One region of the Buttiauxella cochleicola genome, then DNA from elsewhere that is predicted to be linked to it. Evidence: predicted binding sites of a transcription regulator. Region 1 holds the regulator's gene; the other holds the start of a gene.
What was found. The regulator Fur, encoded in region 1, represses iron uptake genes when iron is present. The targets are predictions, from matches to a motif close to ATAATAATGAGAACNACTATCAA.

Region 1 (3,765 bases):
AGCAAACTGATTAAAAACAAACCGACTGGCCGCAAGTTGCGGCTAACGCGTTGGCGCGCAAGCCATGCTGATGTATGATTGCGCGCTAAATTGCGCCAGAGCACCCCGCTCCGTGCCACCTGAATTCCCTGTCAGTAGTCTAATCATGGCAAAAGAACAAACGGACCGTACTACATTAGATCTGTTCGCGGACGAGCGTCGCCCGGGGCGACCAAAAACCAATCCGCTAACGCGTGATGAGCAATTGCGTATCAACAAACGCAACCAGCTCAAGCGCGATAAAGTACGCGGCCTGAAGCGAGTGGAGCTAAAGCTCAATAACGATGCGGTAGATGCTCTCAATCAGTTGGCTGAAGCGCGCAATATCAGTCGTAGTGAATTGATTGAAGAGATACTTCTCGAACAACTGAAGCAACATCTCAGTTAGTTTTAGTGCTATGCCCTGGTATGCAATTTTGCAGTCTGTGCACACCGGGGCGATAGCAGTTTCCGCACCACGAAGTGTTCTGCTATGATTGCCCTATCTGTGGCCAAATAGCAGCCACCATACCATTAAGTATCAAGAGGTTATTTTACTCATGGCAATCGTAGGCATTTTTTTCGGCAGCGACACTGGTAACACCGAAAATATCGCGAAGATGATTCAAAAACAGCTCGGTAAAGATGTTGCTGAGGTGCATGACATTGCTAAGAGCAGCAAAGAAGACCTGGAAGGCTTCGACATTCTGCTTCTCGGCATTCCAACATGGTATTACGGCGAAGCCCAGTGTGATTGGGACGATTTCTTCCCCACTCTGGAAGAAGTTGATTTCAATGGCAAACTGGTCGCGCTGTTCGGTTGCGGTGACCAGGAAGACTACGCAGAATACTTCTGTGACGCATTAGGCACTATCCGCGACATCATTGAGCCGCGTGGTGCAGCAATCGTCGGTCACTGGCCAACTGCTGGTTACCATTTCGAAGCATCTAAAGGTCTTGCAGACGATGACCACTTTGTTGGTCTGGCGATTGACGAAGACCGTCAACCAGAACTGACTGCTGAACGTGTTCAGAAGTGGGTCAAACAAGTTTCTGAAGAACTGAACCTGGCTGATATCATCAACGCCTGATTCCAGATGTGGCGCAACTATTAGGTTGCGCCACATTGATAGTTATTTCCGATTAAAATAATTGCTACAAATTTTTAACTTTTCAGTTTGTCCCTGTACAATGAACTCCTGACAAAATAGCTAACAAGGCAATCAAATCGCGACTCAACCGCCATTTCTTAGCTTGATTATGCATAATACTTGCGGTTCCCATTTAGAAGTGGCAGTTCTATAATGAGACGCATTCATCTTAACGCTCACCCTGAGTCCGAGCGAATCGTTAAGCAACAGGACAATTTCCGCATGACTGACAACAATACCGCATTAAAGAAGGCCGGCCTGAAAGTCACGCTTCCGCGATTAAAAATCCTTGAAGTGTTGCAGGGGCCGGTGAACCATCACGTCAGTGCGGAAGACTTATATAAACGTCTGATTGATATGGGCGAAGAGATTGGTCTCGCCACAGTTTATCGTGTATTAAACCAGTTTGATGATGCAGGCATTGTGACTCGCCATAACTTCGAAGGCGGCAAATCCGTGTTCGAACTTACACAACAGCATCACCATGACCACCTGATTTGCCTGGATTGTGGCAAAGTTATTGAATTCAGTGATGATTCAATTGAAGCCCGCCAGCGTGAAATCGCATCTCGTCATGGTATTCGTCTGACTAACCACAGCCTGTACCTTTATGGTCACTGCGCTGAAGGTGATTGCCGTACCGACGAAAACGCACACGAAATCAGCGAAAAGTAATCTGCATATTTTGGCATCGGATTCAGATGCCAGATGTAAAAAAACCGGTGAACAAACTCACCGGTTTTTTTATTGCCTGAATTCAGCGATTACTTATTGTTAGCACGAATCTCTTGCCAGATTTTATCGCACTTGGCTTTGACCGCCTGGTCATTACCCGTACGAGTTGCCTGGATGCAGTTCTGGTAATCCAGGGTGCGCACCGTTTCTTTCTTCGCAAATTCCTGGTGCTCTTTTTCCTGGCCTAACACATTTAACACACTCTGGCAGGCCTGGATTTTATCCGGATTGCCTTCTGCGGTGTTAATACAGGCACTATACGCTTGCTTTAGTTTTGTATCTTCCGGAGCCGTTTTAGGTTGCTGCTGCGCACACGCACTCAAACCTAACGCCATCACCATAGTCAGTACGATTTTTTTCATGCTTGATATCCTTAAGAAAACCGGGCGCTTTCACGCCCGGATTCGAATCAGAAGATGGTGAACGGTGCGATGACGATGAATTTCACATCACGCTCATCCTGGAAGATGTTGCCGTAACCACCGCCCCAGCTTGGGATGTCTGAATGGTTGTCGTACTGAGTGAAGTGCAGTTTGAACAGCGTGCCTTTCGCGCGACCATCCTGAACGGTGTACAACGCATCAAGGCTGTATGCAGATTCTTTCAGGCGATTATCCGCATCGTAGTAACCGTCAGTGGTTGGTTTAGAGCTTGGTTTAGCATCCCATGCGTACACATAAGAAGCACCCACTGCCCAACCGGCCAGGTTCCAGTTGCTCAGGTCATACATCGCGCCTGCAAATACTGCTTTTTCACCGTTGGCGTTGAAGTCAGAGCGGTTATCCCACCACACATCAAGACGACCGTTTGAAGATGCATAAGTTGGGGTCATACGCTGCAGGAAGTAACCTTGCTGGCCATCGGCCTTCACAATAGTTCCTTCAAGACGCAAATCAACCTGTCCAACTCTGTATCCAAGAGTCAATGCCTGCAACCATGCAGTGCCATCGTACAGATCGTTAACGCTGCCATCAGAAACTTTGTCACGCGTACCGTAGAACTGGTAGCTGGTTGTTAACGGGCTACCCGCGATATCAAATTTGTAGCTTGCTTTGGTGAAGTACTGATCAACGTAGCCTTCAGCCTGCCCAAATGCCGCTTCGAGAATGAAATCATTTTTGAAGTCATACTTCGCACCAAGAGAGTGTAAATATTCAACTTTGGTGTTTTTGTCATTCTGATAGAACTTGTCCATTTCCAGGTGCCATGGAGCTTTATACTCGTTGGTCCACATGTAGGAGAAGCTCAGCGCACCAGAATCGCCGTAATCAAAGTTTGCACCGGCTTCAGCGCCCTGGTAAGTACCAGGCATGAAGCTCCAGTGTGGTGCGAGCAAGGTTTGGCCGGTTGGCTGAATGTAACCGCCACGCGCCCAAACCGGGCCGTATTTGAATTTAGCTGCGGCTTTATAAAGGCTAATGCCACTTTTATCACCGGAGAAATCTTCATCGTAAGCTTTGTTTACAGAGGAGAATGCGATTTCGTTAGGGTGACCGCTATCACCATTTTCTGCCATTTCGATAGCAGTAAAGGCCGCAATATCCAGACCGAACATGTCAGCGGCGAAACCAGACTGGAAGTCCAGATTGGCGTTCCAGGTGGAATGCGCAAGGTTAGTTTCATATTTATCAGTCGTAACATCTTTACGGTCACGCTCACGCTGCCAGTAATAAACACCACCGGTCAGAGTTGAGTCATCCACAAAGCCTGCTGCGCTTGCCTGAGGGATGACTACCAGTCCTGAAAGAGCCGTGACACCTGCAATTGCAAGCGCCAGTGCACTACGTTTGCCACTAAACGTACGCATATATTATTCCTCTTTGACGTATCAATAATCGCCGGACGTTAAAAGACGCCTTAT
Region 2 (3,765 bases), on a different contig from region 1:
CGAAAAGTGATATTCAGTTTCACCGTCACCTAATTGAATGAGCAATGCGGCAAAACCGATTAATGTGAACGCATAATACAAGCGGGTAAATAGCTTACCGGGTAGTAATACTTTGATAATACTGGAACTCAACGCAAGTAAACTGCCCACTACCAGCGCCACCGGTAGCGCATCATAAGCCCACCCCACCGCCAGCGAAATAACAAACATTCCCCACACGACCCAAAACATTAAAACATCAGCATGCAGATAAATGTTTCTCAGAGACACCACGTCGGGCTGTTTATTGCCGGTATGCAAAACAGTCATCGTTGCCATTTGGTTATCCACGCTTCTGTTATCAGATATTTTCAGGACGGAATAATCCCGCATATACCCAAAATAATTCGAGTTGCAGGTAGGCGGCAAGGGAGCAAATCCCCAGGAGCTTACTTAAGTAAGTGACTGGGGTTTGTGAGTGCAGCCAACACCCCTGCGGCTCGAATTATGACGGGCATAGAAATAGCATAGATAAACATTGTTTCATCGCGAATAAGTTTCACACGTTATCAATAATACGTTCGTGTGATTTTAAAATTTGAATTAAGTCAGACGGGAATGCGGACAAAAGAAAAACGGCCCGTTAGTTGAGCTAACAGGCCGTTGTAAGAGCATGCAAAACTTATTTGGCGGCAGTGACTTCTTGTCCCACCAACCCGATCTTCAAATACCCTGCCTGATGCAGCGTATCCATCACGTTCATCATGGTTTCGTAATCAACCGTTTTGTCTGCGCGGAAGAAAATCGTGGTGTCTTTCTTGCCTTCGGTCGCCGCCATCAGCGTGTTAATCATGCTTTCTTTGGTCACTTCATCGTTACCAATAAACATGGTTTTGTCAGCTTTGACGGACAGATAGACGGGCTTTTCCGGGCGCGGTTGCGGCTGGCTTGAAGATGCAGGAAGGTTAACCTTCACATCCACTGTCGCAAGCGGTGCGGCCACCATGAAGATAATCAGCAGTACCAACATGACATCGATAAACGGCGTCACGTTGATGTCATGCATTTCGCCGTTATCATCGTGGTTTTCGTTAAAACTCATTGCCATGGGATCAACCTACACGCAGTTTCTGAGCGGTACGTACTGGGCGAGACTGAGAGCTAGCCGCTAAATCCAGATCACGACTTTGCAGCAGCAGAACCTGAGCAGCAACGTCACCCAGAGACGCTTTATAGCCGCCAATCACACGGGCAAAGACGTTATAGATAACAACCGCAGGAATCGCTGCAACCAGGCCAATAGCCGTTGCCAGCAACGCTTCTGCGATACCAGGTGCAACAACCGCCAGGTTAGTGGTCTGCGACTGAGCAATCCCAATGAAGCTGTTCATGATGCCCCAGACCGTACCAAACAGGCCGACGAATGGAGAGATCGCACCGATGGTCGCAAGGAAGCCGTTACCGCGTCCCATGTGGCGACCCGCTGCCGCAACACGGCGCTCAAGGCGGAAACCGGTACGCTCTTTAATGCCTTCGTTATCTTCGCTGCCTGCGGAAAGCTCCAGTTCGTTCTGTGCTTCGTTGATAAGCATAGTGCTGAGGCTTTTCGAATCAAACGTTTCGGCCATTTCACTGGCTTCATCCAGAGAGCGGGCATTAGCCAGTTGCTGCTGTTCACGCTTAAGACGGCGCTTCTGCGATGACAGCTCAACACTTTTGCTAAAGAAGATTGCCCAAGTGACGACAGAGGCCATAATCAGGCCGATCATCACAATCTTTACCACGATGTCGGCATGTTGATACATGCCCCAGACAGAGAGGTCTGTCTGCATCAAATTATTCGTCACTCTTACTCTCCACCACGAAACAATACAAAAACTGGTCGTAATAATATCAAAACGGCATCGAATTGATAGTAGTTCTCATTAGTATTTAAAGAGTGCCTTAAATTGTCTATGCATTCCTTGCGCTTACGCAGCAAAAAGATGATAAGTTAGATTTAGACATCCAGATGGTTAAACAGGGTAAAGTGAACATGACTGCGAAGAAGCACATTGAAACGGCGCTGGTTAATGCCGGGCGCGATAAAAAATTCACCCAGGGTTCGGTTAACAGCGTCATTCAACGCGCTTCCTCGTTGGTTTTTGAAACTGTTGAAGCCAAAAAGCAGGCGACGGCTAACCGCGCGAAAGGCGAACTTTTTTATGGTCGCCGCGGCACCCTGACCCACTTCTCTTTACAAGAAGCAATGTGCGAGCTCGAAGGTGGTGCGGGTTGTGCGCTTTACCCTTGTGGCGCCGCAGCCGTTGCCAATGCGATTCTGGCGTTCGTCGAGCAAGGTGACAATGTGCTGATGACCGGCTCCGCTTACGAGCCCAGCCAGGACTTCTGCACCAAAATCCTCGCTAAACTCGGTGTGAGCACCACCTGGTTTGACCCAATGATTGGCGCAGGCATTGCTGAACTTGTGCAACCCAATACTAAAGTCGTATTTCTGGAATCGCCTGGCTCTATCACAATGGAAGTACATGACGTTCCAGCCATTGTACAGGCGGTACGTAGCGTTGCCCCAGACGCCATCATCATGATTGATAACACCTGGGCGGCAGGCATTCTCTTTAAGGCGCTGGATTTCGGTATCGATATTTCGATTCAGGCCGGCACCAAATACCTGATTGGCCACTCGGATGCGATGGTTGGTACAGCTGTATCAAATGCACGTTGCTGGGATCAGTTGCGCGAGAACTCTTATCTGATGGGGCAAATGTTGGATGCCGATACCGCTTATATGACGAGCAGAGGTCTACGCACTCTTGGTGTGCGCCTGCGTCAACATCATGAAAGTAGTCTGAAAATTGCCGAATGGCTGGCACAACACCCGCAGGTTGAACGTGTTAATCACCCTGCACTGCCCGGCAGCAAAGGGCATGAATTCTGGAAACGAGACTTTACAGGTAGCAGCGGCTTGTTCTCATTTGTGCTGAAGAGTCGCTTAAATAACGAGCAATATCAGCACTACCTGGATAATTTCCACTATTTTAGTATGGCCTATTCCTGGGGCGGCTATGAATCGCTTATCCTAGCCAACCAACCGGAAGAACTCGCAGAGATCCGCCCGGCTGGCGGGGTAGACTTCAGCGGGACGCTAGTACGCATTCACATTGGCCTGGAAAATGTTGACGATCTCATCGCCGATCTTGAAGCAGGTTTCCAACGGATCGCCTAAAATTGCCAGAAGTGGACGCCCATAAGGACAGTTTTTGCTATCCCATAATGATTTGTTGAGCCTGTGATCAAGATGTCGCAGGCTTTTTAGCGTTACACTAAGTTCCTAAAACTAAGGTGTGCCTAATCTAACTACTGTAGATTCAGGCCTGCTCAATAAAGCGGTTCCACAGGATTTGCCATGGCTGTTATACACAATATCGTTCAAGCGCTTTGGCAACATGACTTTGCTGCACTCGCGGACCCTCATGTTGTTGGAGTGGTTTATTGCGTCATGTTTGCGACGCTGTTTCTCGAAAATGGATTACTGCCCGCCTCGTTTTTGCCAGGTGACAGTCTGCTATTACTCGCAGGAGCGCTAGTGGCAAAAGGGGTTATGAATTTCGTCCCGACAATCGTTATTTTAACCGCGGCAGCAAGCCTCGGTTGCTGGTTGAGCTATGTGCAAGGCCGCTGGCTCGGCAATACCCGGGTGGTGAAAAGCTGGCTGAAACAACTCCCACCGCAGTATCACGAGCGAGCGACGGTGATGTTTGACCGACACGGTTTATTCGCTTTGTT

Region 2: a site for Fur is predicted at 1,889-1,911, ahead of exbB (tol-pal system-associated acyl-CoA thioesterase). Genes of this name have one in related genera too.

What each region holds. Positions count from the first base shown of each region.
Region 1 covers NZ_JAJSOU010000007.1:286,138-289,902, forward strand. Annotated here, with positions in the region: gene ybfF (esterase) at 1-10, shown strand, start outside; gene ybfE (LexA regulated protein) at 146-427, shown strand; gene fldA (flavodoxin FldA) at 579-1,109, shown strand; gene fur (ferric iron uptake transcriptional regulator) at 1,392-1,844, shown strand; gene chiQ (ChiQ/YbfN family lipoprotein) at 1,934-2,266, opposite strand; gene chiP (chitoporin ChiP) at 2,314-3,711, opposite strand.
Region 2 covers NZ_JAJSOU010000018.1:2,783-6,547, forward strand. Annotated here, with positions in the region: gene LVQ79_RS19465 (methyl-accepting chemotaxis protein) at 1-318, opposite strand, end outside; gene exbD (TonB system transport protein ExbD) at 662-1,087, opposite strand; gene exbB (tol-pal system-associated acyl-CoA thioesterase) at 1,092-1,826, opposite strand; gene metC (cystathionine beta-lyase) at 2,015-3,205, shown strand; gene LVQ79_RS19485 (DedA family protein) at 3,386-3,765, shown strand, end outside.